Regions from separate parts of the Pseudorhizobium sp. NPDC055634 genome, predicted to be linked through region 1. Evidence: predicted binding sites of a transcription regulator. Region 1 holds the regulator's gene; each other region holds the start of a gene.
The links. The regulator LexA, encoded in region 1, represses DNA repair genes until DNA is damaged. The targets are predictions, from matches to a motif close to TGTTCNNNNTGTGTTCNG.
Positions count from the first base shown of each region.

Region 2: a site for LexA is predicted at 2,427-2,444, ahead of ACWGPT_RS03250 (DNA recombination protein RmuC). Genes of this name have one in related genera too.
Region 3: a site for LexA is predicted at 8,547-8,564, ahead of uvrA (excinuclease ABC subunit UvrA). Genes of this name have one in related genera too.

Region 1 is NZ_JBSHHW010000004.1:378,022-387,802, reverse strand. Features, by position in the region: gene ACWGPT_RS09295 (pyruvate dehydrogenase complex dihydrolipoamide acetyltransferase) at 1-1,029, opposite strand, end outside; gene ACWGPT_RS09290 (pyruvate dehydrogenase complex E1 component subunit beta) at 1,042-2,472, opposite strand; gene pdhA (pyruvate dehydrogenase (acetyl-transferring) E1 component subunit alpha) at 2,490-3,536, opposite strand; gene ACWGPT_RS09280 (FtsB family cell division protein) at 3,688-4,005, opposite strand; gene eno (phosphopyruvate hydratase) at 4,137-5,411, opposite strand; gene kdsA (3-deoxy-8-phosphooctulonate synthase) at 5,507-6,355, opposite strand; gene lexA (transcriptional repressor LexA) at 6,560-7,276, shown strand; gene ACWGPT_RS09260 (ComEC/Rec2 family competence protein) at 7,257-9,781, opposite strand, start outside.
Region 2 is NZ_JBSHHW010000002.1:43,472-53,252, forward strand. Features, by position in the region: gene ACWGPT_RS03230 (hypothetical protein) at 1-83, shown strand, start outside; gene truA (tRNA pseudouridine(38-40) synthase TruA) at 86-844, opposite strand; gene fmt (methionyl-tRNA formyltransferase) at 844-1,779, opposite strand; gene def (peptide deformylase) at 1,840-2,352, opposite strand; gene ACWGPT_RS03250 (DNA recombination protein RmuC) at 2,477-3,676, shown strand; gene ACWGPT_RS03255 (ribokinase) at 3,729-4,628, shown strand; gene ACWGPT_RS03260 (nucleoside hydrolase) at 4,625-5,566, opposite strand; gene ACWGPT_RS03265 (Hsp20 family protein) at 5,734-6,162, shown strand; gene ACWGPT_RS03270 (BQ00720 family protein) at 6,208-6,465, shown strand; gene trmB (tRNA (guanosine(46)-N7)-methyltransferase TrmB) at 6,472-7,179, opposite strand; gene metK (methionine adenosyltransferase) at 7,265-8,509, opposite strand; gene ACWGPT_RS03285 (helix-turn-helix domain-containing protein) at 8,676-9,092, opposite strand; gene lnt (apolipoprotein N-acyltransferase) at 9,228-9,781, opposite strand, start outside.
Region 3 is NZ_JBSHHW010000003.1:76,816-86,596, reverse strand. Features, by position in the region: gene ACWGPT_RS05595 (invasion associated locus B family protein) at 1-512, shown strand, start outside; gene hspQ (heat shock protein HspQ) at 588-917, opposite strand; gene glnA (type I glutamate--ammonia ligase) at 1,073-2,482, opposite strand; gene ACWGPT_RS05580 (P-II family nitrogen regulator) at 2,539-2,877, opposite strand; gene ACWGPT_RS05575 (NAD(P)H-hydrate dehydratase) at 3,183-4,676, shown strand; gene ACWGPT_RS05570 (DUF72 domain-containing protein) at 4,677-5,483, opposite strand; gene uvrA (excinuclease ABC subunit UvrA) at 5,502-8,423, opposite strand; gene ACWGPT_RS05560 (single-stranded DNA-binding protein) at 8,676-9,227, shown strand; gene ACWGPT_RS05555 (MarC family protein) at 9,257-9,781, opposite strand, start outside.

The DNA.
Region 1 (9,781 bases):
CTTCTCTTCGGCATTGCGGACGATCGGGGTGATGAGCCCGTCGGGAATGGCCACGGCCACGCCGACATCGGCGTGCTTGTGCAGCACGCGCGCGGTCGAGGTCCAGGAGGCGTTCGCCATCGGGACATCGCGGAGCGCCAGCGCCATCGCCTTGATGATGAAGTCGTTGACGGAAAGCTTGAAGGCCGGAACCTCGCCCTTCTCCGTCTTCTTCACCGGCGCAGATGCATTGATCTCGGCGCGCAGCTTCATCAGTGCGTCGATCTCGCAGTCCATCGACACGGTGTAGGACGGAACCGTCTGGGTCGATTCGGTCAGGCGCGAGGCGATTGTCCGGCGCATGCCGTCATGCGGCAGGAGTTCGTAGGAGCCTTCCGCGAAGAGCTTGAGGACGGCATCGTCGGATGGACCCTTCGCGAGAGCCGGACCTGCCGCCTGAGGCGCGGCGGCTGCGGCAGCCGGGGCGGCCTTGGCGGTGCCGGAGGCTGCTGCCTTCTCGACATCCGCCTTGACCACGCGGCCGTGCGGGCCGGAGCCGGACACTGCGGTAAGATCGAGGCCCGCTTCCTTGGCCAGGCGACGCGCGAGCGGCGACGCGAAGACGCGTTCGCCGGAGGCAGCCTTCTGGGCGGGAGCGGACGCGGCGGGAGCGGCATTTGCGGCCGGCTGTGCCGCCTGCGCCTGGGCAGGTTCGGCCTTCGGCGCTTCCGCCTTGGCTTCTGCTGCAGCGGCGGCAGGCTTCGGGGCATCTGCGGAGGCGCCGGAGGCGGCCTCCTTCACATCCTCGCCTTCGCCGGCGAGGATGGCGATCAGCGCATTGACCTTCACCGCCTCGGTGCCGGCCGGGACGACGATCTTCGCCACCGTGCCTTCATCCACGGCTTCCACTTCCATGGTCGCCTTGTCGGTCTCGATCTCGGCAATCACGTCGCCGGGGGCGACCTTGTCGCCCTCCTTGACCAGCCACTTGGCGAGATTGCCCTCTTCCATCGTCGGCGAAAGGGCGGGCATGGTGATGTTGATCGGCATCGGACGCCTCCCTTACTTGTAGCAGACGGTCTTCACCGCCTGGACGACTTCGCCGACATTCGGCAGGGCCAGCTTCTCGAGGTTGGCCGCGTAGGGCATGGGCACGTCCTTGCCGGCGATCGTCAGGATCGGCGCATCGAGATAGTCGAAGGCCTGCTGCATGACGCGGGTGGCGATTTCGGTGCCGACCGAGTTCTGCGGATAGCCTTCCTCGACGGTGACGAGGCGGCCGGTCTTCTTGACCGATTCGATGACCGTCGGCAGGTCCATCGGACGCAGGGTGCGCAGGTCGATCAGCTCGACGTCGATGCCTTCCTTCTCCAGCTCGGCAACCGCCTTGACGGCATAGGTCATGCCGATGCCGAAGGAGACGACGGTGACGTCCTTGCCCTGCTTGTGGATGCGCGCCTTGCCGATCGGCAGCACGAAATCATCAAGCTTCGGCACGTCGAAGGACTGGCCGTAGAGGATCTCGTTTTCCAGGAAGATGACAGGGTTCGGATCGCGGATCGCGGCCTTCAGGAGCCCCTTGGCGTCGGCTGCCGTGTAGGGCATGACGACCTTGAGGCCCGGGATGCTGGAATACCAGGCGGCGTAATCCTGGCTGTGCTGGGCGGCGACGCGGGCGGCGGCACCGTTCGGGCCGCGGAACACCATCGGCGCACCCATCTGCCCACCCGACATGTAGAGCGTCTTGGCGGCCGAGTTGATGATCTGGTCGATCGCCTGCATGGCGAAGTTGAAGGTCATGAACTCGACGATCGGGCGAAGGCCGGCCATGGCCGCTCCGACGCCGACGCCCGCAAAACCGTGCTCGGTGATCGGCGTGTCGACGACCCGGCGCGGGCCGAATTCCTGGAGCAGGCCCTGAGTCACCTTGTAGGCGCCCTGGTATTCGGCAACTTCCTCGCCCATGACGAAGACGGTCTCGTCGCGACGCATTTCCTCGGCCATGGCGTCGCGAAGCGCTTCGCGGACCGTGGTAGAGACCATTTCGGTGCCGGCCGGGATGTCCGGATCGGCGGCGACGTCGAGCTTCGGCTGGGCCGGAACCTTGTTGTCGGCGGACGAGGACGGCTCGGCGCTGGCTTCCCGGGCCTTGCCGCCCGCATCGTCGGCGGTGGCAGCCGGCGTATCGGCATCGGCCTTCGCAGCCTGCGGCTGGGCAGGCTTTTCCGCCGAGATCGCATCTGCGCTCTCGCCTTCCTGCAGCAGGACGGCGATCGGCGTATTGACCTTGACGTTTTCGGTGCCGGCATCGACCAGCAGCTTGCCGATCACGCCTTCGTCGACGGCTTCCACTTCCATGGTGGCCTTGTCGGTTTCGATCTCGGCGATGACGTCACCGGAGGCGACCGTGTCGCCTTCCTTCTTCAGCCACTTGCTGAGGGTGCCTTCTTCCATGGTCGGAGAGAGGGCGGGCATGAGAATCTCGATTGGCATTGGGTGTCCCCCCCGTCTCAGAGCAGAATGTCGGTGTAGAGCTCGGACGTATCCGGCTCCGGATCGTTCTGGGCGAAGTCGGCGGAATCGGAAACGATGTCGCGGACGTCCTTGTCGATCGCCTTCAGCTGCTCTTCCGTTGCCCAGCCCTTCTCCAGCAGGCGGTTCTTCACCTGCTCGATCGGATCGTGCTCCGAACGCATCTTCTGCACTTCGTCCTTGGAGCGATATTTCGCCGGGTCGGACATGGAGTGGCCGCGATAGCGGTAGGTGAGCATTTCGAGGATGATCGGCCCCTTGCCCGAACGGCAATAGGAGACCGCCTCGTCGGCGGCGGCCTTGACGGCGCGCACGTCCATGCCATCCACCTGGTAACCCGGAATGCCGAAGGAGGCGCCGCGCTGGGAGAAATCGGTCTGGGCGGAGGCGCGCGAGACGGCCGTGCCCATGGCGTAGCGGTTGTTCTCGATCACGTAGACGATCGGCAGCTTCCACAGGTTGGCCATGTTGAAGCTTTCATAGACCTGGCCCTGGTTGGCGGCGCCGTCACCGAAATAGGCGGTCGAAACGCTGTCATTGCCGCGATACTTGTTGGCGAAGGCGAGACCGGTGCCGAGAGAGACCTGCGCACCGACGATGCCGTGGCCGCCGTAGAAATGCTTTTCCTTGGAGAACATGTGCATGGAGCCGCCCTTCCCCTTGGAATAGCCGCCCCGGCGCCCCGTCAGTTCCGCCATCACGCCGCGCGCGCTCATGCCGGTTGCCAGCATGTGGCCATGGTCACGATAGCCGGTGATGACCTGGTCGCCTTCCTTGAGCGCCATCTGCATGCCGACAACGACCGCTTCCTGGCCGATGTAGAGGTGACAGAAGCCGCCGATGAAGCCCATGCCGTAAAGCTGGCCCGCCTTTTCCTCGAAGCGCCTGATCAGCAGCATGTCGCGATAGGCCTGGAGCTCGTGTTCCTTGTCGAACTCCGCGATGGTTCCGCCGTTGAAGTCTTTTCGTGCAGGCTTCGCCGCTGATTTGCGGCCGGATACAGACGCGGTTTTTCTAGGCGCCATTCATCCCTCCCTCATGTGCTGCAGGTCTCGTTTCAGGGCGCTACCATAGGGAAGAAAAAGCACCCCAGCAATGCCATAAATGCATGGCTCACATTCCGCGCAACCTGTTGATAACGCACGGGGAAATTAAATTAACCGGAATTCGGTTAATCTAGAAATAGTTGTTGAAGATCACGATCTCATCGTCGCGCGAGACGTTCAACTGGTAACGCGCGATCTCGTCCAGCATGTCCTTTTCCAGCGACCCGTCGCTGAGAAGCTGCACCTGGCGCTCCAGCGCCTGGCGCTTTACCGTCAACCGTTCCAGTTCGGCCAGCCGATCGAGCCGCTGACGCTCGAAATGCTCCGTGGCAATCAGCCCGAGCTCGCCATTGACCGAATGATAGCCGAAATAGGAAAGGAAGGCGACGGTAATGAGCGGGAGGACGAAACGACCGAGTCTTCTTTCCTTATGGTGCTTGGTCCACATGCCCCGCGACGTCCTCGAAACTCATTACGATGGTTCAAATTCGCAGAACTTGCTTAAGCAATCGTTGATCGCCCGAAACGCAGAAAGCCCGGACGAGCCGGGCTTTCCTCAGATCATCAGGTTATGTGGTGTCATGCCCTCAGAATGGACCGTCCGGCGTAGACAGCCTGCGGACCCAGCATTTCCTCGATGCGGATGAGCTGGTTGTACTTCGCAAGGCGGTCGGAGCGCGACAGCGAGCCGGTCTTTATCTGCCCGCAATTGGTGGCGACGGCGAGATCGGCGATCGTCGAATCCTCGGTTTCGCCCGAGCGGTGCGACATGACGGCCGTGTAGCCGGCCTTGTGCGCGGTCTCGACGGCATCCAGCGTTTCGGTCAGCGAGCCGATCTGGTTGACCTTGACGAGGATGGAGTTGGCGACGCCCATGCGGATGCCATCGCGCAGGCGCGCCGAGTTGGTGACGAAGAGATCGTCGCCGACGAGCTGGCACCTGGAGCCGACGAGATCGGTCAGCGCCTTCCAGCCATCCCAGTCGTCCTCGGCCATGCCGTCCTCGATGGAAATGATCGGATACTTGCCGACGAGTTCAGCCAGGTATTCGGCCATGGCGCCGGGCTCCAGCGTGCGACCCTCGCCTTCCATGACGTACTTGCCGTCCTTGAAGAATTCGGTGGAGGCGCAGTCGAGCGCCAGGCAGACATCCTCGCCCGGCGTGTAGCCGGCCTTTTCCACCGAGCGCATGATGAAGTCGAGCGCTTCCGGCGCGCTCTTCAGGCCGGGAGCAAAGCCGCCCTCGTCGCCGACATTGGTATTGTAACCCTGCGCGGCGAGTTCCTTCTTGAGGACATGAAAGACTTCCGCGCCGATGCGGACGGCGTCGCGAAGGCTTTCCGCGCCGACCGGCATGATCATGAATTCCTGGAAGTCGATCGGATTGTCGGCATGAGCGCCGCCATTGATGATGTTCATCATCGGGACCGGCAGGACATGGGCGGCGGCTCCGCCGACATAGCGGTAGAGCGGCAGGCCGGACGCCTCGGCCGCGGCCTTGGCGACGGCGAGCGAAACACCGAGGATGGCGTTGGCGCCGAGGCGCGACTTGTTGGGCGTGCCGTCCAGCGCGATCATCGTCTTGTCGACGTGGATCTGGCTTTCGGCATCGAAGCCGCCGATCGCGTCGAATATTTCGGTGTTGACCGCCTCGACGGCTTTCTCGACGCCCTTGCCGCCATAGCGCTTGCCGCCGTCGCGCAGTTCGACCGCCTCGTGCGCGCCGGTGGAGGCGCCGGAGGGGACCGCGGCGCGGCCCATGCTGCCGTCTTCGAGATAGACGTCGACCTCGACGGTGGGATTGCCGCGGCTGTCGAGGATTTCGCGTGCGATGATATCGGTAATGGCGGTCATGATCTCTCCCTGAGGTAAACCCAATGCCGTGCGGTCAGTGACAATGTCTCTTAATCGATGACAGGCGAATTACAATCCGGCTGCCGCTGCGGCGCCTAAGCGGACTTGGCGACGGCGTCGAAGGCCAGAAGCTTTTCCAGGAGCCGCGGCATGTCCTTCAGATGGACCATGTTGGGGCCATCGGAGGGCGCATTGTCCGGATCCTCGTGCGTCTCGATGAAAAGCCCGGCGACGCCGACGGCCACCGCCGCGCGCGCCAGCGTCTCGACGAACTCGCGCTGGCCGCCCGAAGAACCGCCCTGCCCGCCCGGCTGCTGCACAGAATGGGTGGCATCGAAGACGACCGGCGACCCCATGGCCGCCATGATCGGCAGCGAGCGCATGTCGGAGACGAGCGTGTTGTAGCCGAAGGAAACGCCCCGCTCGCACAGGAGCACGTTCGGATTGCCGCTCGCGGTGAACTTGGCCTGGACGTTCTTCATGTCCCAGGGCGCGAGGAACTGGCCCTTCTTGACGTTGATGACGCGGCCGGTCTTCGCCGCCGCCACGAGGAGATCCGTCTGCCGGCAGAGGAAGGCCGGGATCTGAAGGATATCGACCGTGGGCGCCACGAGGGCACATTGTTCTTCGGTATGAATGTCGGTGAGGACCGGGAAGCCGAATTCCTTCTTCAGGTCAGCTAAGATTTCCATCGCGCTGTCGAGGCCGATCCCGCGCTTGCCCGTCAGCGACGTGCGGTTGGCCTTGTCGAAGGAGGACTTGTAGACGAGGCCGATCCCGAGCTTGGCGCACAATTCCTTCAGCGTTCCGGCGATCATGAAGGCGTGGTCGCGGCTCTCCATCTGGCACGGACCGGCGATCAGCGAAAACCGGCGCGCCTGGGAGAACAGCACGCGGCCTTCTCCTTCACCCACAACGACTTCAAAATTGGGCTTGATGTCCATGGCGGAAACTCCTTCGAGGCAGGCGTCGTCGTCCGTCACGCTGACCCGGCAGCGGCGGACGCGACGTCCTTAACAGCAACGATCGCCGCTGTCACGGCGGGATGGGAGAAGCGGGGTGCCAAACAGCTGGAACTTTTGCCTTGCGGAACGCATCCGGAACATATATCGTCTGTTCTGGCTTTGTTTCACGCTTAGGAAACCCGGATGCTCACGCGCAAACAGCAGGAACTTCTTCTTTTCATTCACGAACGGATGAAGGAGTCGGGGGTTCCGCCGTCGTTCGACGAGATGAAGGACGCACTCGACCTCGCGTCGAAATCCGGCATCCACCGGCTCATCACGGCGCTTGAGGAACGCGGCTTCATCCGCCGCCTGCCCAATCGGGCACGCGCGCTGGAGGTCATCAAGCTGCCGGAAGCCTATAGCAGCAGCCTGCAGCCCCGCCGCGGCTTTTCGCCGAGCGTCATCGAAGGCAGCCTCGGCAAGCAGAAGCCTGCGCCGGCGGCCCAGCCGGTTGCGGCAAGCAATGAGAACACCAGCACGAGCGTGCCCGTCATGGGCCGCATCGCGGCCGGCGTGCCGATCTCGGCGATCCAGAACAACACCCACGACATTGCCGTCCCGGCCGAGATGCTGGGAGCCGGCGAGCATTATGCGCTCGAGGTCAAGGGCGACTCGATGATCGAGGCCGGCATCCTGGATGGCGATACGGTGATCATCCGCAACGGCCAGACAGCAAGCCCGGGCGACATCGTCGTGGCGCTCGTCGACGACGAGGAGGCAACGCTGAAGCGCTTCCGGCGCCGCGGCGCCTCGATCGCGCTGGAAGCGGCAAATCCCGCCTACGAAACCCGCATTCTTCCCGCCGACCGCGTCAAGGTCCAGGGTAAGCTCGTCGGCCTCATCCGGCGCTACCACTGAGAAGCCGCAGGAGGCTGCGGGGAAGCGTTTCGTCGAAACGATCCGTGCGCCAGTCATAAAGTCGATGGCTGGTCCAAGGGCGCCGGGTATCGGCGCTTGCGGCATGCGCGCGCCACATCGACGGATCGGGGCTGCCGTTCATGCGGATTTCCAGGGCGCCTGTCCTTCTGAGGCTCGCGCCGTTCAGCATGAGCGCGCCGGACAGACATTCTGCCAGCCGCGTCCGCGGGGCGACGACCAGAGCGGCGATGTCGCAGGCGCTGCCGGCGAGCCTTGGATCCTCCACCACGGCGACAACCGCACCCTCCCGCGTCACCGCCAGGCACCATGCCTTCTGCCGGCAATGGAACCGTCCCGCATCGGCAGCGGCGGCGGCAAGTGACGCCTTCATCTCCGAGCGCACCCGGGCGCGCTGATCGTCGGTCAACTGGGCTATCCGGGAGGCAGTCCGGGGCGCTGTCTGGGGCGCCGTCGGGAGAGTGCTTGAGCTCGGGTCTGCGCTCGAGGCCGCGGAGGGTTCATCCGTCGCGGCAAGGCCAATGTCACCCGCCGGCGACACGACCGGGGCGACGGGATCGGGAAGCAGAAGTGCGCGTTGCCACTGGTCGAAGATGAAGGCCGGCGGGCGGGCCCGGTTCGTTGCGACGGGGCCCGTCGCCAGCGCGACGAGCGTCCCGTCTTCGGAGACCAGGAGGTCCGGCGGCGGCAGACGCGCTTCATGCCAGCTCAGCGCGAAGGCAAGCAGCATTGCCGGCACGCCCAGGAGCCGAAGCGGCGTGCGCAGCAGCGCAAGCAGCAGGAAGCCTGCCGAGGCGATGGCCAGGAACCACCGGTGCTGGCGGCCGGTGCCGACATCTCCGCCCCAGGCCGCGACATGGCCTGCGACGGCGATGACCGCCTCAAGACCCATGCCCATCAATCCCAGGAGCGGCGCATCCAGCCCGAGGGGCATGAGCAGCATGGCGAGCAGTCCGGCGGGCATGACCACGAAGGAGATGATCGGCATGACGGCGAGGTTCGCCGCCAGCCCGTAACCGGCGAGGCGGTGGAAGTGCTCCATCGAGAAGATCGCCGTCGAGAGGCCGCCGATCAGCGAGGTTGCGAAAATGCCGGCCATCCAGTGCCAGCCGGTCATGACCGGCGCGAGCCGGCCGCGCGCCATGAGCGAGGGTTCGCGCTCCCCTGCCGCGGCGCGCCGGCTCCACCAGGCATAACCCGCCACCAGCGCCGCGGTCGCCGCAAACGACATCTGGAAGCTCGGGCCCATGACCTGCGAAGGGGCGACCGCCAGCATGATCAGCGCCGCCACGGCAATGTTGCGAAGGCTGATCGCGGCGCGGTCGAACCAGACGGCAATCAGCGTGACCGCCATCATCAGGTAGGCCCGCTCGGCGGAGACGGCAAAGCCGGAGATGAGGTAATAGGCGGTCGCCATGAGAAGCGCCCCGGCGGCGGCGATCTTCTTGACCGGCCAGGCCTGGGCGAAGCCCGTGAAGAGGCAGAGAAATCCGCGCAGGCCGACGAAGAAGATGCCGGCGGCGAGCGCCATGTTGAGCCCGGAGATCGCCACGATATGCGCCAGCCCGGAAATACGGAGCGCCTCCGTCGTTTCCTTCGAGATCGCACGTCTCTCGTCGGTGACAATGGCGGCGGCGAAGGCGCCCGCGTCCCCCGGCACGACCTCGCGGATGCGGTCGGCGATCGTGCTGCGGAGCGCGAAGATCCACCGCTCGATGGCGCGGCGCCAATCCCGCTCCCCGACGGTCGTCGGCTCAACCGGCTGGGGCGCGCCATAGAAGAAGCCGACCGCCCCGATGCCGTCATGAAAGGAACGGAAGGCAAAGTCGTTGAGGCCGGGCAGCGCCGGTCCCGACGGCGGCGACATGCGGGCCCTGCCGCGCACCGTGTCGCCGGCCGCAAACGGCGGATGCCTGCCGCGCGCGAGGAGAACGGCATCGCGGGGCGGCCGCCTCAGCGTCGGCTCTTCGGTCGAAGCGATGCGGATGATGTAGCGCCAGCGGCCCTCGCCCGCCGGTTCGCGGCGGTGCACTTCTCCGGTGACGGTCGTGGTCACGGGGGAATCGAGAATGACGGTCGCCTGCCGCCAGGTTTCGAACTGGGCAAGGTTCATGCCGGCCAGAACCAGTGCCGGCAGAAAGAGAAGAAGCGGAAGCCTGCCGGTCCGCCGCTGCGCCGCGACGGTCGCCGCCGCAAACGCCAAAAGGAGAAGTGCGAGCACGGTTGCCGGCGGATCGCGGGCGAGCGCAAACCAGAAGGCGGCACCGCCGCCGACCAGGACCGGCACGAACAGGAAGCCGTGCCCGTGCGCGGCCTCCTCCTCGACGAAGGCACGCATGCGCCCGGCGGTCCGCTCCGTCAGCCGGCCTTGCCGCAGGACGTCGCGCAACCGGCTCCACCTTCTCGGGCACGTGACACGGTTGCCGACCACGGCAGGGAGCGTCTCATCGTCTGGAATAAGGACATGGCCGGCCACGACCGGAGCGG
Region 2 (9,781 bases), on a different contig from region 1:
CCACGCTGACCATGGTACTGATCGTCCCGACCATGCTGCTCTCGGACACGCTGGAGCGGTTCCTCGGCATCTATCCCGGCTGATATCAGGCCTCGTCGCCGGGATAATCGACCTTCATGAAATAGAGCCCCTCGGGCGGCGCCACCGGCCCGCATTCCTTGCGGTCCCTCGCCTCGAGTGCGGCGCGCACATCCTCGGGCGACATCTTCCCCTCGCCGGCCAGCTTCAGCGTTCCCGCAAAGGAGCGTATCTGGTTGTGCAGGAAACTCTGCGCGGAGGCGCGGATCTCGATGAGTTCCCCATCCCGCGTCACGTCCAGCCGATCGAGGGTCCGCATCGGACTGGTCGCCTGACAGTGGGCGGAACGGAAGGTGGTGAAGTCATGGTGTCCGACCAGCATCTGGGCGGCCGCATGCATGGCTTCGTGATCCAGTTGCTTCGGCACCCACCAGGCCCGGTTTGCCTCGAGGGCCAGCGGTGCCGGGCGGTTGACGATGCGGTAGAGGTAGTGCCGCTTGACGGCCGAGAAGCGGGCGTCGAAGCTTTCGTCCGTCGCCCTGACCTCGACGACGGCAACCTTCTCGCCGGCCATTCCCAGATGCGCGTTCAGCGCGTTGCGGAGCGTGTGGGGTTTCCAGTCACGCGCCAGGTCCGCGTGGATGACCTGACCAATCGCATGGACACCGGAATCGGTCCGGCCCGCACCGCGGATCGATACGGTCTCGCCGGTCAGCGAGCGGATGCCGTTCTGGAGCGCGGCCTGGACGGAGTGCCCGTTCTCCTGCATCTGCCAGCCCACATAGGGGGTGCCGTCATATTCGACGGTCATGCGGAAACGCGGCATCAGCCGAGCCTCGTGCCGGCGGGAAGCGGCGTCCCCCGCAGGAAGTCCGCCGCAGCAAGCGGCTTTCCGCCCGCCTTCTGCAGCCGGGTAAGGCGGACCGCTCCGCCTGCGCATGCGATTGTGAGCTGGCCGTCCACAACCGTACCCGTTTCGCCATGGCCTTCTGCAAGCTCAGAGGAAAGCACCTTGACGCGTTCCGCCCGGCCGTTGATCTCGACCTCGAACCAGGCGCCCGGGAAGGGGGAAAGGCCGCGAATTTGGTTGTGGACCTCCGGCGCGGGGCGTGAGAACTCTATACGCGTCTCGTTCTTGTCGATCTTGGAGGCATAGAGGACGCCCTCTTCCGGCTGGGGCGTCAGCGGCAGGTCGCCTGCCTCCAGGCGTCCCATCGCCTCCACCATGGCGCGGGCGCCGACATGCATGAGCTGGTCATGGAGTTCGCCCGCCGTCATGTTCGCGTCGATCTCCACCTCGCGCGTGAGGGCAACCGGTCCGGTATCCAACCCCTTATCCATCTTCATGACCATCATGCCGGTCTTCAGGTCGCCAGCCATGATTGCCCGCTGGATCGGGGCGGCACCGCGCCAGCGCGGCAGGAGGGAGGCATGGCCGTTGTAGCAGCCAAGCCGCGTGCCGCTCAGGATCGCTTCCGGCAGCAGGAGACCATAGGCGACAACCACGGCAACGTCGGCCTCGAACTGCCGGAACCGATCGCGGTCGGCCTCATCCTTGAAGTTCACGGGCGTGAAGACCGGCAGGCCGAGCAGTTCCGCCGCCTGGTGGACCGGCGACTTCTGAAGGTCCAGGCCGCGGCGCCCGCCTGGACGCGGCGGCTGGCTGTAGACGGCGACGATATCGTGGCCGGCGTCCTTGAGCGCGCGGAGCGTCGGGACGGAGAAGTCCGGCGTTCCCATGAAGATGATGCGTAGCGCCATCCTGTCTGCGCTCCTTGCCCGCGGCTGCCGCCGCCTGTTCGTTGACCCCGTGGCCCGTTTTTACGCGCGGGAGCGGGCAGCCTTGGTGAACTTCTTGATCACCATTTCCCGCTTGAGGCGCGAGATGTGATCGATGAAGAGGACACCATTCAGGTGGTCGATCTCGTGCTGTAGGCAGGTCGCCAGAAGGCCGTCGGCCTCAAGCGTCTGCTGCTTTCCGTCGCGATCGATGTAATCCACGGTGACCGCGGCGGGCCGCTCCACCTCGGCATAATAATCGGGGATCGAGAGGCAGCCTTCCTCGTAGACCGAGCGCTCGTCCGAGGACGCGACGATCTGCGGATTGATGAAGACCAGCGGCGTCTTTTCCTCGTCTTCCTTGGAGACGTCGATCACCAACATGCGGCGCGGCACGCCGATCTGGATCGCCGCAAGACCGATGCCCGGGGCATCGTACATCGTCTCCAGCATGTCGTCGGCAAGGCGTTTGATTTCGGAATCGACCTGCTCCACCGGCGTTGAAACCTGACGCAGGAGCGGGTCGGGAAGAATGATGAGAGGCTTGATGGTCATGGCCTCCCATAGCGCATCTTTCCGGCGGATGGAACAGGATTGGCGGCCGGAGCCGGCGAAAGCCGCCACGGCGATGTTCACGATTTGATCTTTCCGTGGCCTGGATTTCTGCTAGGGTGCCGTCATGAACAGCCTCATCCCTATCCTCCAAGATCTCGCTGCCGATCCCGCGGGCGTCGCATGGCTCCTCGCCCTCCTCCTCGCGACCCTTTGTGCCGCGGCCTTCGGACTGCTCGTCGCCTCGCGCCGGAGGAGCGTCGAGCAGGTTCGGCAGGCCGCGCAATCGGAAGCCCGGCTGGCGGAACTGATGCGGGCGCAGGCGGAGATGCAGGGGCGGCTTGCGAACATGACCGAAACGCTTTCCCAGCGGCAGACCGAACTGAACCAGGCGGTGAACCAGCGCCTCGACGGCATGACGCATCGGCTGGGCAGCACAATTACCGAGCAGACGAAATCCACGCACGAGAACCTTCGCCTCCTCCAGGAGCGCCTTGCGGTCATCGATGCGGCGCAGAGCAACATCCAGACGCTTGCGAAGGACGTGGTCGGACTGCAGGCCATTCTCTCCAACAAGCAGACGCGCGGCGCATTCGGCCAGGGGCGGATGGAGGCGATCATTGCCGATGGCCTGCCCATGGGCGCCTACGAGTTCCAGGCCACCCTCTCCAACGGCAAGCGGCCCGACTGCCTCGTGCGGATGCCGAACGGCGCACCGCCGCTGGTGATCGACGCGAAGTTTCCGCTGGAAGCCTGGAACGTGTTCCGCGATACGGCGGCACCCGAGGCACGTAAGGCCGCGGCCACCCAGTTCCGCCGCGATCTCGAGGTCCACGTCCGGGATATCTCCGAGAAATACCTGATCGCCGGCGAGACGCAGGACATGGCCTTTCTCTTCGTGCCGTCGGAATCGATCTTCGCCGAAATCCACGAGCATTTCGACGGGGTGGTGCAGAAGGCGCAGCGCCTCAAGGTGGTGATCGTCTCGCCTTCGCTGCTGATGCTGTCGATCCAGGTCATCCAGGCGGTGCTCAAAGACCAGAGGATGCGCGAGCAGGCCCACCTGATCCAGGGCGAAGTGGCGCTCCTGATGGAAGACCTGTCACGGCTCGATGACAGGACCCGCAAGCTGCAGGGGCATTTCCTGGCGGCGCAGCGGGATGTCGACCAGATCCTCACATCTTCCGAGAAACTTACCCGCCGCGGCGCAAAGATCGGCGCGCTCGAACTGGAGCAGGCAGGTCCGGCGTCGGTAGACCGAGACGAGCCGCGCGCTGTGGAAAGCCGCACCGGCCTCCTGAAACTGCGGGTGGTTGACGAGGAGTAAGCGGCTCGGGCAGTGTCGCGACCGCATTTCGGACGACGCAGAGAGAGCGCCCATGATCACCGTCTTCGGCTCCATCAACATGGATCTTATCGCAACCACCGAGCGACTTCCGGTGCCCGGCGAGACCGTGCCGGGCACGGGCTTTACCACCGCCGCCGGCGGCAAGGGCGCGAACCAGGCACTGGCGGCGCGGCGCGCCGGGAGCCACGTGCGCATGACGGGAGCCGTCGGCAAGGACGAGTTCGCCGCGCCGTCCCTCTCGCTTCTGGATCAGGCGGGCGTCGACCTCTCCGCCGTCAACCGGGTGGACGGACCGACGGGAACGGCCCTCATTCTGGTCGGCGGAACCGGGGAGAACATGATCGCCGTCGTGCCGGGGGCCAACGGCACCGTTAACGAGGGCCAGGCCCATGAGGCGGTCGATGCGATGTCAGCGGGAGACGTCCTGATGCTCCAGCTCGAGGTGCCTCCGGAGGCGGTCGAGGCCGCGCTTCGGGCCGCCCGGCGAAAAGGCGTCACTTCCATTCTCAACACGGCCCCCCTCACCGCAGAGGCTGCAAGGCTCGCGGCGCTGGCCGACATCGTCGTCACCAACGAAACGGAGTTCGAACTCCTGACGGGCAAGGCGGACCTGCAGCCGGCGGAACGCGAAGAGGCGCTGAAGAGGATGCACGCCGAAACCGGGCAGACCTTCATCGTCACGCTCGGCGCCGAAGGCGTAGTCGCCGTGCGCGACGGCGTTCTGCATCGCGCACAAGGGCTGGACATCCGGCCGGTCGACACGGTGGGGGCCGGTGATACCTTCTGCGGCTATCTCGCCGCCGGCATGGACGGCGGCCTGCCCTTCGCGGACGCGCTGCGCCGCGCGGCCGTGGCCGGCTCGCTTGCCTGCCTCAAGCCCGGCGCACAGCCTTCGATACCGACCGCGTCGGAAGTCGCCGAACGCCTCTAGAGGCGGCCGACGCGTTCCGTCAGCAGGTCGAAGAAGCCGTCCGCGTCCACGTTCCGCAGGACCGTGGCGTTGGGCTGGCGACCGGAGACCCGCCACCAGTCGACCACCGTCATGCCGACCGTCAGTTCCGACCGGGTCTCGATCTCGACATTGCAGTGGCGACCGGAGAAGAGCTCCGGCTTCAGCAGGTAGGCGATGACCGTCGGATCGTGCAGCGGACCGCCATCGGAACCATATTTCTCCTCGTCGAAGCGCTCGAAGAAGGCGAGCCAGTCGACCAGGACCTGCGCCGGGCGGGTTCCGAGAGCGGCAAGCTTCGCGACGCGGTCCTTGCGGGTCAGCAACTGGTGGGTGACATCGAGCGGGATCATCACGATCGGCATTCCCGAGGCGAAGACGGCTGCGGCCGCTTCCGGATCGACATAGATGTTGAATTCCGCAGCCGGCGTGATGTTGCCGCCCTCGAAGAAGCCGCCACCCATCATCACCAGTTCCCGGACGCGACCCGCGATTGCCGGCTCCTTTTGCAGCGCGAGCGCAATGTTCGTCAGCGGCCCGAGCGTGCACAGGGTAATGCTGCCGGCGGGTTCCCGCATGACCGTCTCGACGATGAAGTCGACCGCATGCTGCGGCATGACCGCCATCGTCGGCTCCGGCAATTCCGCGCCATCCAGGCCGGTGCGACCGTGCACGTGTTCCGCCGTCACCTGCTTGCGCAGGATCGGGTGTTCCGCACCCTCGTAGACCGGCATGTCGGCATGTCCGCACAGTTCGCAGACGATCCTGACATTGCGGCTCGTCAGCGAAAGCGGAACATTCCCGGCGACCGCGCAGAGCCCCAGAACATCGAGCTCCTCCGGACTGGCGAATGCGAGCATGAGCGCCGCCGCGTCGTCCTGTCCGGGATCGGTGTCGATGATGATTTTCCGCTGTGCCATGCTGGATTCCCGATTTTGTGGATGGCCGCCTAGCTACACCGCCCCAGTTTCCGAAGCAATGACCAGCCGCCTCGCCATGCTTGCGTTCCCGCGGCATCCTTCCCATATTCCGGCGAAGCCGGCGCCATGACGGGCCGGAATTGTGGTCGCTTCGAAGGACCTGAAACATGAGCCGAACCACCCCGTTCGCGAGCCCTCTTCTCCTGGGTTTCGATGTGATGGAAAAGACCCTGGAGCGCGTGGTCAGGGCAGGCGATGGCTATCCGCCCTATAATATCGAGCGGATACTTCCCGGCTCGTCCGACGCTGCGGAGAGTCTGCGGATCACGATCGCCGTCGCCGGATTTTCCCAGAACGAACTCGACGTCACCGTCGAGGAAAACCAGTTGATCATTCGAGGTCGCCAGGCGGAGCAGCCCGAGCGGGACTATCTTTACCGCGGCATTGCTGCACGACAGTTCCAGCGGACTTTCGTGCTGGCGGACGGAATGCAGGTTGCCGGCGCGGCCCTCAGGAGCGGCCTGCTTTCCGTCGATCTCGTCCGTCCGGAACCGGCGCGGATGGTGCGAAAAATTAACATTTCCGTCCCAGAGTAGAGCAACGACATCATCGTCGTGATGCCCTCGATGTTGGAGGCTGAGATGCTCCTGAAAGAAACGAACGCGCGGCTGACGGAAACCGAACTTGCCCATCTGGGCGCCGGCGAAGTCGGCTACATCCGCAAGATCCGATACGAAGATGTCTCGCGTTGTTTCCCCGAAGCACCGTCCATGGAGCCCGGCCTCGATCTTTGGGCACTGTTCGGAGCCGACGGCACCCCGATCCTGCTGACCGACAACCGCTCCAGCACCTTCTTCAAGGCAGCTGAAGACGACCTGAAGACCGTCAGCCTTCACTAACTCTGCTCAACGATCTTTCTTTTGGAACGTCAGGTAGGCTGACGAGCGCCCTTCCCTGCGCGCCTTGGCTTCGTATCGCGTGCCGGGCCAGCCGGCGAAGGGCGTCAACCAGTCGGACGCTTCCTCCGCAAGCCATTCGAAGCCGCCATGTCGGCTGCAGTGAATCAGTGTCCAGTTGACATAGGTATCGATGTCGGAGGCGAAGAGAAACAGCCCGCCCGGCTTCAAAACTCGGTGGAACCGGTCAAGGTTCACCTGCGAGACGAAGCGACGTTTCCAGTGCTTCCGCTTCGGCCACGGGTCGGGGTAGAGGAGATCGATCCGGTCGACCGAGCCAGACGGAAGCCAGTCCAGGACCTGAGTGGCGTCGTCATCGTAGAGCCGGATGTTCCGCAGGCCGAGATCGGTCACCCGCCCCACCAGCTTGGCCATTGAATTGACGAAGGGCTCAACGCCGATGAAGCCCGTGACCGGGCTCTCCTGAGCCCTATGGATCAGATGCTCGCCGCCCCCGAAACCGATCTCGAGGCGAACCTCATCGACGGACACCGGGAAGAGGTCCACAAGTCGGCCCGGAGCGGACGCCGCCAGATCGAGCTTCAGGGCGGGCAGTACCGTAGCGAGACTTTCCGCCTGCCGGTCCCGTAGCGGCTTTCCCTTGCGCCGGCCAAAGAAGGCTTCGGTAGCGCGGCTGGGGTGCTGTTGATCGGTCATCGGCAGGGTCTTTCGGAAATGGAAAAAGCGGGCGGCTCGAAGGCCACCCGCTTTACAGTTTTCACGACGGGTCCGTAAAGCCCGGTCAGGCGGCCTTAAGCGCTTCCTTGAGCGGCTTGACGAGATCCACCTTCTCCCAGGCGAAGGAACCGTCACGCCCCGGCTTGCGGCCGAAATGGCCATACGCGGCTGTCTTCGCGTAGATCGGCTTGTTCAGGTCGAGATGGCGCCGAATACCGGATGGCGACAGGTCGACCACCTTTCGGATGGCGGCCTCGACCTGATCTTCCGTCACGCCCTTGCCTGTGCCGTGGAGATCCACATAGATCGAGAGAGGCTGTGCAATCCCGATCGCGTAGGCGATCTGGATCGTGCAGCGGTCCGCCAGGCCGGTCGCGACCACGTTCTTGGCGAGATAGCGCGCGGCATAGGCGGCCGACCGGTCGACCTTGGTCGTGTCCTTGCCCGAGAACGCACCGCCCCCATGCGGGGCAGCGCCGCCGTAGGTGTCCACGATGATCTTGCGGCCGGTGAGGCCCGCGTCTCCGTCAGGCCCGCCGATCACGAACTTGCCGGTCGGGTTGATGTACCACTTGCAGTCTTCCGAGATCTTCAGGTCGCCCAGCGCCTCGCGGATATAGGGCTCCACGACGGCGCGGACCTTCTTCGAATCCCAGTTCTCATCCAGATGCTGGGTGGAGAGGACGATCGAGTCGACACAGGCGGCCTTGCCGTTCTCGTAGCGCACCGTCACCTGGCTCTTGGCGTCGGGGCCGAGCTTGCCGGCATCGCCCTCGCCCTTCTTGCGGGCGGCGGCGAGCAGCTGGAGGATGCGGTGGGAGTAGTAGATCGGTGCAGGCATGAGGTCCGGGGTTTCGCGGCAGGCATAGCCGAACATGATCCCCTGGTCGCCGGCACCCTCGTCACCCTGCTTGTCGGCGGCACTGTCCACGCCCTGGGCGATGTCGGCCGACTGCGAGTGCAGCAGGACGTCCACCTTCACCGTGCGCCAGTTGAAGCCGGCCTGCTCGTAGCCGATATCGCGAATTGCCTTGCGGGCCGCGGACCGGAACTTCGACGGGTTGATGACGTCGCGACCGTCCTTGTCCTTCTTCATCAGGCTCGGCGGAAGCCGCACTTCGCCGGCGATGATGACGCGGTTGGTGGTCGCCAGGGTTTCGCATGCGACGCGAACCGTCCAGGGGTCGACGCCGGTCTTTGCAGCCTCACGGTAAATGAGATCGACGATCTCATCCGATATCCGGTCGCATACCTTGTCCGGGTGACCTTCCGAAACCGATTCACTGGTAAAGAGATAGCTCTCACGCATGCGGGATTCCCCTCAAGAAACAAACAGCCAACCTATTAGTAGCTCACCCGTTCAAAGACAAGGACATAAATATATCTTTATATGTAAAAATCTGCGAGCGATCCTCCTCTGCTTATAAAAAAAGCGGCCCTGCGGCCGCTTCTCGGGGTGTTTCGGTGTCGGGACGCTATTCGTCGATTTCGGCAGCAAGCGCCTTTACCAGGTCAACGATGCGACGGCGCACTTTCGGATCGGAGATCTTCACGAAGGCGCGGTTGAGCTGGAGCCCTTCCGACGAAGACAGGAAGTCGACGACGAAGTTCGAACTCGACGCCTCCTCCATCCCGGAGGCGGAAGCGCCATGATCACCGGGCGCGTCTTCGAAGAAGAAGGAAACGGGTACGTTCAGGATGCTGGAGATGTTCTGGAGACGGCTGGCACCAACCCGGTTCGTGCCTTTTTCGTATTTCTGGATCTGCTGGAAGGTGATGCCGAGGCTCTCCCCCAATTTCTCCTGGCTCATACCAAGCATGGTACGACGAAGACGAATCCGGCTTCCTACATGGATGTCGATCGGGTTCGGCTTCTTCTTGTTTTCAATCATCACTCTGTCCTGACGTTTGGTAGTCTACGAACTGCTTCGCGACTGCCGCCGGCCTGTGGCGACAGAAACGCATATCACTTCTAGACCTTGCCGAACAGAAGTGCGGATGCACTATGCAATTTTGGGGGTTTTGGGTCAATTCTGTCGGAAATTAAAACCACTGCGGGAAATGAATGCAATCAAAAACATAGCGATTTCAATCAACCAGAAGTTCATCCGGCGCGCGCTTTCGCTCCACGCACCTGTCGAAACATCGGCCAGCGGCACGTCGAGGAATGCCTTCTCGTTGAAGCTCAAACTGCCGGTGATCCGTCCCGTCGGCGCGATGATTGCGGAAATGCCGCTGTTGGCGCCCCGGATCACCGGGCGACCGGTTTCCACGGCGCGCAACCGGGCCTGCTGAAAGTGCTGGTATGGACCCGGAGTATCGCCGAACCACGCGTCGTTGGTGATGTTGAGGATCGCCGCGGTCGATCCCACCTCTCCGCCGATCTCGTCCGGGAAGATCGCCTCGTAGCAGATGAGCGGATAGAGGGCCCGGCCATCTGGAAGGGGAAGGAGCGAGCGCGACGCGGCTGCGGTAAAGCCGCCAGGCAGCGCCACAAGGCTTTCGATCCCCCACTCCTGCAGCCACTGCTCGAAGGGTACGTATTCCCCGAACGGGGTGAGGTGAACCTTGTCGGCCGCGC
Region 3 (9,781 bases), on a different contig from region 1:
GCTGGTTCAAGACCTGCACGAAGCAGGACGACAGTGATCTCTGCGTCGTGCAGAACATCATGCTGGCACAGAACGGCCAGCTGGTGACGGCCGTCGGCCTGATCACCGTCGAAGGCAAGGTCAATCGCAAGATCCTGCAGGTATCGGTCCCGACCGCGCGGCTCATCCCGCCCGGGATCACCATGCAGATCGACGGCGGCAAGGGCCAGAAGCTCGACTACGCAGTCTGCCTTCCCGACAAGTGCACGGCCGAAGTGCCGCTGACCGATGCGATGATCGCAAGCCTCAAAAAGGGCGGCGAGGTCGTCTTCACGTCGATCAACTTCCGCCGCGCACCCAACCCGATCAAGATTTCGCTGAACGGGTTCACCGGCGCCTTCGACGGCGAGCCGATCTCGCAGTCGCAGCTGGCGGAAAGCCAGCGGACCCTGCAGGAAGGCATGCAGAAGAAGGCCGAGGAAGCCCGCAAGAAACTGGAAGAGGCGCAGAACGCCGCCAAGCAGGGCCAGTAGTCCCCGCCACCAGTCGAGACAAGAAAACGCCGGCCACTGGCCGGCGTTTTGCGTTTCAGGATCGTCAAGAACGGTTCAGTGGGCGAAACCCATCTTGGGGGTCAACTGCCCGTGCGGTCCCTTGTCGAAGATCTGGTAGACCTGCGGGTTGCGAAGCGGCCTGTCGCTTTCGTCATGCTCCAGGTTCTGTTCCGAAACATAGGCGACATATTCCGTCTCGTCGTTTTCGGCGAGCAGGTGATAGAACGGCTGGTCGCGGTTCGGGCGTATCTCCGCGGGGATGGCATTCCACCATTCTTCGGAATTGGCGAATTCCGGATCCACGTCGAACACCACGCCACGGAACGGGAAGACCTTGTGGCGAACCACTTCTCCGATACTGAACTTAGCGCTGCGTTGTTTCATGGTGTGTATCCTTTCGCACCTTGATGTGGGAATAAAATCTCACGACATCAAGGGGCTGACGTGCGGCCGACGGTTGGGTCAGGCAACCGGCAGGACATAGCGGCATATGAAAACGGCGGGACAGGCCCGCCGTTTTCTTGTTCCCGGTCGGCTGATCAGGCCGAATAGTACATGTCGAATTCGACGGGGTGCGGCGTCATCTCGTAGCGCATGACCTCCGCCATCTTCAGCTCGATGTAGGCATCGATCTGGTCGTCGTCGAAGACGCCGCCGGCCGTCAGGAACTTGCGGTCCTTGTCCAGGTTCTCGAGCGCTTCGCGAAGCGAGCCGCAGACGGTCGGGATCTTCTTCAGTTCCTTCGGCGGCAGGTCGTAGAGGTCCTTGTCCATCGCCTTGCCCGGGTGGATCTTGTTCTTGATCCCGTCGAGGCCGGCCATCAGCATGGCAGCGAAGCCGAGGTAGGGGTTGGCCGTCGGATCGGGGAAGCGGACCTCGACCCGCTTCGACTTCGGACCGGTACCGAACGGGATGCGGCACGATGCGGAGCGGTTGCGGGCGGAATAGGCGAGCAGGACCGGTGCCTCATAACCCGGAACGAGACGCTTGTAGGAGTTCGTCGACGGGTTGGTGAAGGCATTGATCGCCTTGGCATGCTTGATGATGCCGCCGATGTAGTAGAGGCAGGATTCCGAAAGGCCGGCATACTCGTCGCCGGCGAAGGTCGGCTTGCCATCCTTCCAGATCGACTGGTGGACGTGCATGCCCGATCCGTTGTCACCGAAGATCGGCTTCGGCATGAATGTCGCGGTCTTGCCGTAGGCATTGGCGACCTGATGCACCACGTACTTGTAGATCTGCATCTTGTCGGCGTTGCGGACGAGCGTGTCGAACTTGACGCCCAGTTCGTGCTGCGCGGAGGCCACTTCGTGGTGGTGCTTCTCGACGACGACGCCCATCTCGGCGAGAACCGTCAACATTTCCGAACGCATGTCCTGAAGGCTGTCGACCGGCGGGACCGGGAAATACCCGCCCTTCACGCGGGGACGGTGGCCAAGGTTGCCGGTCTCGTAATCGGTGTCGTCGTTGGACGGCAGTTCCGAGGAATCGAGCTTGAAGCCGGTGTTGTAGGGATCGGCCTTGTACTTCACGTCGTCGAACACGAAGAACTCCGGCTCCGGGCCGACATAGACCGTGTCGCCGATGCCGGAGGCCTTGAGATAGGCTTCGGCCTTCTTGGCGGTACCGCGCGGGTCGCGATTGTAGGATTCGCCGGACACCGGATCGAGGATGTCGCAGAGGACAACCATGGTGGACTGGGCAAAGAAGGGGTCCATGTGGACCGTTGCCGGGTCGGGCATGAGGACCATGTCGGACTCGTTGATCGCCTTCCAGCCGGCGATGGAGGAACCGTCGAACATGACGCCGTCGGCGAACATGTCTTCATCGACGGCGGCGACGTCCATGGTGACGTGCTGAAGCTTACCCTTCGGGTCGGTGAAACGCAGGTCGACGAACTTGACCTCGTTTTCCTTGATCTGCTTCATGATTTCGCTTGCGGTCGTCATTTGCTGCTTCCTTGAATTTGGATGACGAATTGCGCCGAGGCCATGTGCCTGGCGAACTAGATGGCGTCGACGCCCGTTTCTCCCGTACGGATACGGACGACTTCCTCGACGTTGGAGACGAAGATCTTCCCATCGCCGATGCGACCGGTCTGCGCCGCATTGCGGATGGCTTCGATGACGGCGTCAACGCTCTCGTCGGCGAGGACGACTTCAACCTTAACCTTGGGCAGAAAATCCACCACGTATTCGGCGCCGCGATAGAGCTCGGTATGGCCCTTCTGCCTTCCGAAGCCCTTCGCCTCCGTCACAGTTATGCCTTGCAGGCCGACCTCCTGAAGGGCTTCCTTCACTTCGTCCAGCTTGAACGGCTTGATGATGGCTTCGATCTTTTTCATGAGAAACTATCTCTCCCTGACGTGGCCGTTACCGGCGTGCCTACTAATGCAGGTATCGTGCCAGTCTGCAAAGCCGGAGAGGCAAAAAATTCCCTTATCCTACTGAAATTCCGGCAATGCGGGGCTCCAGACGTCGTTCGGACGAAGTTTGTGGCCTTGATTTTAGGCGTCTGATGATTTGAGCGCCGCGGCACCGCGTTCAGTGCTCTGCTGCGGATGCAGCGCAACGCCCATCGGGTGTGCATTTGCACTTATAATAATCACGTTACCGAACTGCTGCGGTCGATCTTGCGCGTCGGCACGCTATGGTCTCAATTGGCGGGATGATCGAGGATGTCATCACACTGCTGACCCCGAAGGAGATGTCTGCCGCGGATGCGGCGGCTGCCGCTTCGGGAATCGATTCCTACGGTCTGATGGAGAAGGCGGGACAGGCGGTCGCGGCGGCGGCCCTGCGCCACCATCCGCAGACACGCCGCTTCGTCGTCCTATGCGGCCCGGGCAATAATGGTGGCGACGGCTATGTGGCAGCCCGGGTGCTGGCGGAGGCGGGCGCAGCCGTTGCAGTCTTCGCCCTCGACCCCGGCACGGAACCCGGCGGCGACGCGGGGCGGGCAAGATACAGATGTCCGCTGCCGGCCCTGCCGCTTTCCGATCTCGTCCTTAGGCCGGGAGACACAGTCATCGACGCCGTCTTCGGCGCGGGTCTTGCCCGTGAAGTTCCCGAGAGCCTTCGGACCCTGATATCGGCCGTCGACGCGACCGGGGTGCCGGTGGTGTCAGTTGACCTTCCCTCCGGCCTGGACGGGCGACGGGGCACGCCGCTCGGGGCGGCCTTTCGTGCGAAACAGACGGTGACCTTCATGGCGCGCAAGCCTGGACACCTGCTACTGCCGGGACGGTCACTCTGCGGTGACGTCGAGGTCGTGGACATCGGCATCCCCTGGCGTATCGTCAGGGGTGCCGCGGGCGTCCTTCGCGTCAACGATCCGCTGCTCTGGCGTCATCTTCTGCCGGCCCCGGATGCGGGCTCCCACAAGTACAGGCGCGGACATCTTGCGGTCTTTTCAGGCGGGGCATCGCATACCGGCGCCGCGCGGCTTTCCGCCGAGGCCGGGCTTGCCACCGGGGCGGGGCTGGTCACGGTCGCCTCGCCGCCGGACGCGGTCGCCGTGAACGCCGCGCAGCTGACGGCGGTCATGGTGCGTGAGATCGAGGATGCCGCGGCAATCGGGGAGTGGCTGGCGAGTTCGAAGCTCTCCGCCTTCGTCCTCGGCCCGGGTTTCGGCGTGGGCGCGAAGGCGAGGGATTTCGTCTCGGCGCTCGGAGGACGGCCGCTTGTGCTCGATGCCGACGGGATCACGTCCTTCCGGGATTTCCCGGATATCCTGTTCGAGACCTATCGGGGCGAGCCACGTCTCGTGCTTACGCCTCACGAGGGGGAGTTTCACCGCCTCTTTCCCGATATCGGCGAGGCTGAGGAGTTGAGCAAGGTGGAGAAGGCGATCGCAGCCGCGCAGCGCGCAAACGCGATCATCGTCTACAAGGGCGCCGATACGGTGGTTGCCGCGCCGGACGGCAGGGCCGTCATCAACGAGAACGCGCCGCCATGGCTTGCGACTGCCGGATCGGGCGATGTTCTGGCGGGAATGATCGGCGCGCTGCTTGCCAACGGCATGCCGGCGTTCGAGGCGGCGGCCGCAGGCGTCTATCTGCACGGGGAGGCGGCTCGTCACGCGGGCGACGGGCTGACGGCCGAGACCCTGGTGCGCGGCATCAGGCCGCTCGAGCCGGCCTGATCAGCCGTCGACCAGTCCCTGCAGCGCCATTGCCCCCTGCGGCGCGTTCACCTTGCCCTCGTGGATGAAGAAGGCGAAGACGTCGCGGGGTTCGTGCTTCGGCTTGTGCGCCGGGTCGATGAGCGGCAAGTCGCCGGGCACGCCGCCTGCCGCCCATGTCCCGAGACGTTCCGCCCAGGCCTTCAAATCCGCGTCCTTGTAGCAATTGGGAATGTCGTCGGATCCCTTCTGCAGCCGGGCGTAGACGAAATCCGCCGTGACATCGGGGATCATCGGGTAGTCGTGGTGTTCGGCGCAGACCGGCGCGACGTTGTAGCGGGCAAGCAGCTGGACGAATTCCGGAACCTTGAAGCTGTCGTGGCGCACCTCCACGACATGCCGAAGCTTGAGCCCGTCAACCTTCTCCGGCAAAAGCTTCAGGAACGCCTCGAAGTCTTCGGGCTCGAACTTCTTGGTCGGCGCAAACTGCCAGAGGATGGGCCCGAGATGGGGGCCGAGTTCCGCCAGCCCCTGGGCGAAGAAGCGGTCGATCGATTCGCCCGCCTCGGCCAGCACCTTGCGATTGGTGGTGAAGCGGCTCGCCTTGAGCGAGAAGATGAAGCCATCCGGCACTTCGGAGGCCCATTTGGCAAAGGTCTCGGGCTTCTGCGAGCCGTAATAGGTGCCGTTGACCTCGATGACCTTCAGCTTGCCGGCGGCATATTCCAGCTGCTTCTTCTTCGCCAGTTTCGGCGGATAGAAGCTTTTATCCCACGGCTCGAAAGTCCAGCCGCCGATGCCTGTCCGGATCGTTCCCCGCCCTGCCATGTGACCCTCCGCCGATGTTTATTCCGCCGCCTCGATCCGTTTCGCAGGCCGACGCTCGAGCAGTTCCTTCAGGAAATGCCCCGTATAGGAGCGCTTCTCCTTGACGATCGCTTCAGGCGGGCCGGCTGCGACGATCTCGCCGCCGCCGGTTCCGCCTTCCGGCCCGATGTCGATGATCCAGTCTGCCGTCTTGATGACCTCGAGATTGTGTTCGATCACGACGACCGAGTTCCCCTGGTTCACCAGCTCGTGCAGCATGTCCAGCAGCTTGGCCACGTCGTGGAAGTGCAGGCCCGTCGTCGGCTCGTCGAGGATGTAGAGCGTGCGCCCGGTCGAGCGCTTGGACAATTCCTTCGCCAACTTGACGCGCTGCGCCTCGCCGCCGGAAAGCGTGTTCGCCTGCTGGCCCACCTTGATATAGCCGAGGCCGACGTTGAAGAGCGCCTGCAGCTTGTCGCGTACCGAGGGTACGGCCGCGAAGAACTCGACGCCTTCCTCGACCGTCATGTCCAGAACGTCGGCGATCGACTTGCCCTTGAAATGGACGTCGAGGGTCTCGCGGTTATAGCGCTTGCCGTGGCAGACGTCGCAGGTGACGTAGACGTCGGGGAGGAAGTGCATCTCGATCTTGATGACGCCATCGCCCTGGCAGGCCTCGCAGCGCCCGCCCTTGACGTTGAAGGAGAACCGGCCGGGCGCATAGCCGCGAGCCTTCGCCTCGGGGAGCCCCGCGAACCAGTCGCGGATGGGCGTGAAGGCGCCCGTATAGGTGGCCGGATTGGAGCGCGGCGTGCGTCCGATCGGCGACTGGTCGATATCGATCACCTTGTCGATGTGCTCGAAACCGTCGATCCGGTCATGTTCGGCCGGGATTTCACGGGCGCCCATGACGCGCCGGGCCGCCGCCTTGTAGAGCGTCTCGATGAGGAAGGTCGACTTTCCGCCGCCCGAAACACCGGTCACCGCGGTGAAGACACCGAGCGGCACCGAAGCGGTGACGTTCTTGAGGTTGTTTCCCCGGGCACCGACGACCTTGATCTCCTTGCCCTTCTTCGGCTTGCGGCGTTCGGCCGGAACCGCGACGCCAAGTTCTCCGGAGAGATACTTGCCGGTGATCGAATTCGGGTTCGCCATGACCTGCGCCGGCGTGCCTTCGGCAACGACCTCGCCGCCATGGATACCGGCGGCGGGACCAATATCTACGACGTAGTCGGCGGTCAGGATGGCGTCCTCGTCATGCTCGACGACGATCACGGTGTTGCCGATATCACGAAGGTGCTTCAGCGTGTCCAGCAGGCGGGCATTGTCGCGCTGATGAAGGCCGATAGAGGGTTCGTCGAGCACATAAAGGACGCCCGTCAGACCAGAGCCGATCTGCGATGCGAGCCGGATACGCTGGCTTTCCCCGCCCGAAAGCGTGCCCGAGCTTCTCGACAGGCTGAGATATTCCAGGCCAACATCGTTGAGGAAGCTCAGCCGCTCGCGGATTTCCTTGAGGATACGGACGGCGATCTCGTTGTGCTTGTCGCTGAGGTGCTTCGGAAGCTCCTCGAACCAGTCGCGGGCGACCCTGATCGACATGTCGGTAACCTGGCCGATATGAAGGGCGTTCACCTTGACCGCCAGCGCCTCCGGCTTCAGGCGGAAGCCGTTGCAGGCGGGGCAGGGCGCCGCCGACATGTACCGCTCGATCTCCTCGCGCGCCCAGGCGCTGTCGGTTTCCTTCCAGCGGCGCTCGAGATTGGGGACGATGCCTTCGAAGGTCTTGGTCGTCTTGTAGGAGCGGGCGCCATCCACGTAGTAGAATTCGATCTGCTCCTCGGTCCCCTGCAGGATGGCATGCCGAGCGGCCTCGGGAAGCTCCTCCCAGCGGTTGGAGAGCTTGAAGCCGAAGACCTTCCCCAGCCCCTCGAGAGTCTGGTTGTAGTAAGGCGAGGTTGACTTGGCCCACGGGGCGATGGCGCCATCGCGCAGGGTGCGGCCCGGTTCCGGGACGATCAACGCCGGATCGATCTTCTGCTGGAAACCGAGACCGTCGCAGGTCGGGCAGGCGCCGAAGGGGTTGTTGAACGAAAACAGTCGGGGCTCGATCTCCGAGATCGTGAAGCCGGATACGGGGCAGGCGAACTTTTCCGAGAACAGCACGCGTTCATGCGTCTCGTTCAGCGACTTGTTCGCGGCGCCGCCCGCAGACGTTTCCTCCGCCGGCAGCGGCTTGTCGGCAAATTCGGCGATCGCCAGCCCGTCGGCGAGCTTCAGCGACGTCTCCAGGCTGTCGGCAAGGCGCGCGCCGATGTCGGGCCTCACCACCAGGCGGTCGACCACCACGTCGATGTCATGCTTGTACTTCTTGTCGAGCGCGGGTACGTCGGCGATCTCGTAGAACTGGCCGTCGACCTTCACCCGCTGGAAGCCCTTCTTCATCAGGTCGGCGAGTTCCTTCTTGTACTCGCCCTTTCGTCCGCGGATCATCGGCGCGAGAATGTAGAGCCGGGTTCCCTCTTCGAGGGCGAGCACCCTGTCGACCATCTGGCTGACCGTCTGGCTCTCGATCGGCAGGCCGGTCGCCGGCGAATAGGGCACGCCTACCCGCGCGAACAGGAGGCGCATGTAGTCGTATATCTCGGTGACCGTGCCCACGGTCGAGCGCGGATTGCGCGATGTCGTCTTCTGTTCGATCGAGATGGCCGGGGAGAGGCCGTCGATCTGGTCGACGTCCGGCTTCTGCATCATCTCCAGGAATTGGCGCGCATAGGCCGAGAGGCTTTCGACGTAGCGGCGCTGTCCCTCCGCATAGATCGTGTCGAAGGCGAGGGAGGATTTGCCCGAGCCGGACAGCCCGGTCATGACGATCAACGAGTTGCGCGGCAAGTCGAGATCGATACCCTTCAGATTATGCTCGCGCGCACCACGGATGGAGATCGTCTTAAGTTCGCTCATTACTCTGCTCGATGGGGAGGAGTGGTTGCCCTTATGTAGGATATGAAGTGCCGGTGTGAAGCCGGAAAGTCCACGGGATCGACTCAAAAAAGCGTCCTGCTTGACACAAGCATAGGGAATAAATAGAACAAAGAAAGAACAAAAATCCATTGTGGATGAGCGGCACGGGGTGGCCAACGGCGACGGCAGATGGTCTAAGCTAGGCCATCGTTGAATTGGCCGCATGACAGGCGGCGGACAAGGTGAAGAACTATGGCTGGTAGCGTCAACAAGGTAATCCTGATCGGCAATGTCGGCGCCGATCCCGAAATTCGGCGCACGCAGGACGGACGTCCAATCGCCAACCTGCGCATCGCGACCTCGGAAAGCTGGCGTGACCGCAACAGCGGCGAGCGCAAGGAGAAGACCGAGTGGCACAGCGTCGTCGTGTTCAACGAGGGCCTCTGCAAGGTCGTCGAACAGTATGTGAAGAAGGGCGCCAAGCTCTACATCGAGGGCGCTCTGCAGACCCGCAAATGGCAGGACCAGAACGGCAATGACCGTTACTCGACCGAAGTCGTCCTGCAGGGCTTCAACTCGACGCTCACCATGCTGGACGGCCGCGGCGAAGGCGGCGGGCAGGGCAGCTATGGCGGCGGCGGTGGCCGGGCCAGCGGCGGCAATGACTACGGCGGCGGCAATTTCGGCGACGACTACGACCGCCCGGCCTCCGGTGGAAGCCGCGGCGGCCAGGGTGGTCAAGGCAGCCAGGGTGGCCAGGGCGGAGGCTTCTCGCGCGACCTGGATGACGACATCCCGTTCTGATCCGCGATAGCGCGGACGCGGGCGCAGGGTCAGACGGTATTGAAGGCGGACTTCACGCCGTCGACCACGAACTGCACGGAGAGTGCCGCGAGAACGACGCCGAGGAGGCGGGTCAGGATGGCCCGCCCGGTCAGTCCGAGGAAGCGATCCAGTCGTTCGGCAATCAGCAGCGCCATCAGCACCACGCCCATCGTCAGCGCCAGAACGCCGATCAGCAGGAGCCGATCCCAGGGGCCGGACATCGTGCCGGCAAGAAGCACGGTCGCTGAAATCGCTCCCGGTCCTGCGATGAGCGGGAGGGCAAGCGGGAAGACTGCGAGATTGTGAAGCTGGCCGAGGGTGATGGCCTCCTGCGAGGTCTTCGCCTTGCGTTCCTGCCGGCGCTCGAACACCATTTCGAACGCGATCCAGAACAGGAGAAACCCGCCGGCGATCCTGAATGCGCCCATGGATATGCCGAGGGCACCCAGAAGACTGGCGCCGAACACGGCGAAGACCGCAAGTATGCCGAATGCGACGAGCGAGCCGCGCACGGCCACGTGACGGCGCTGGTC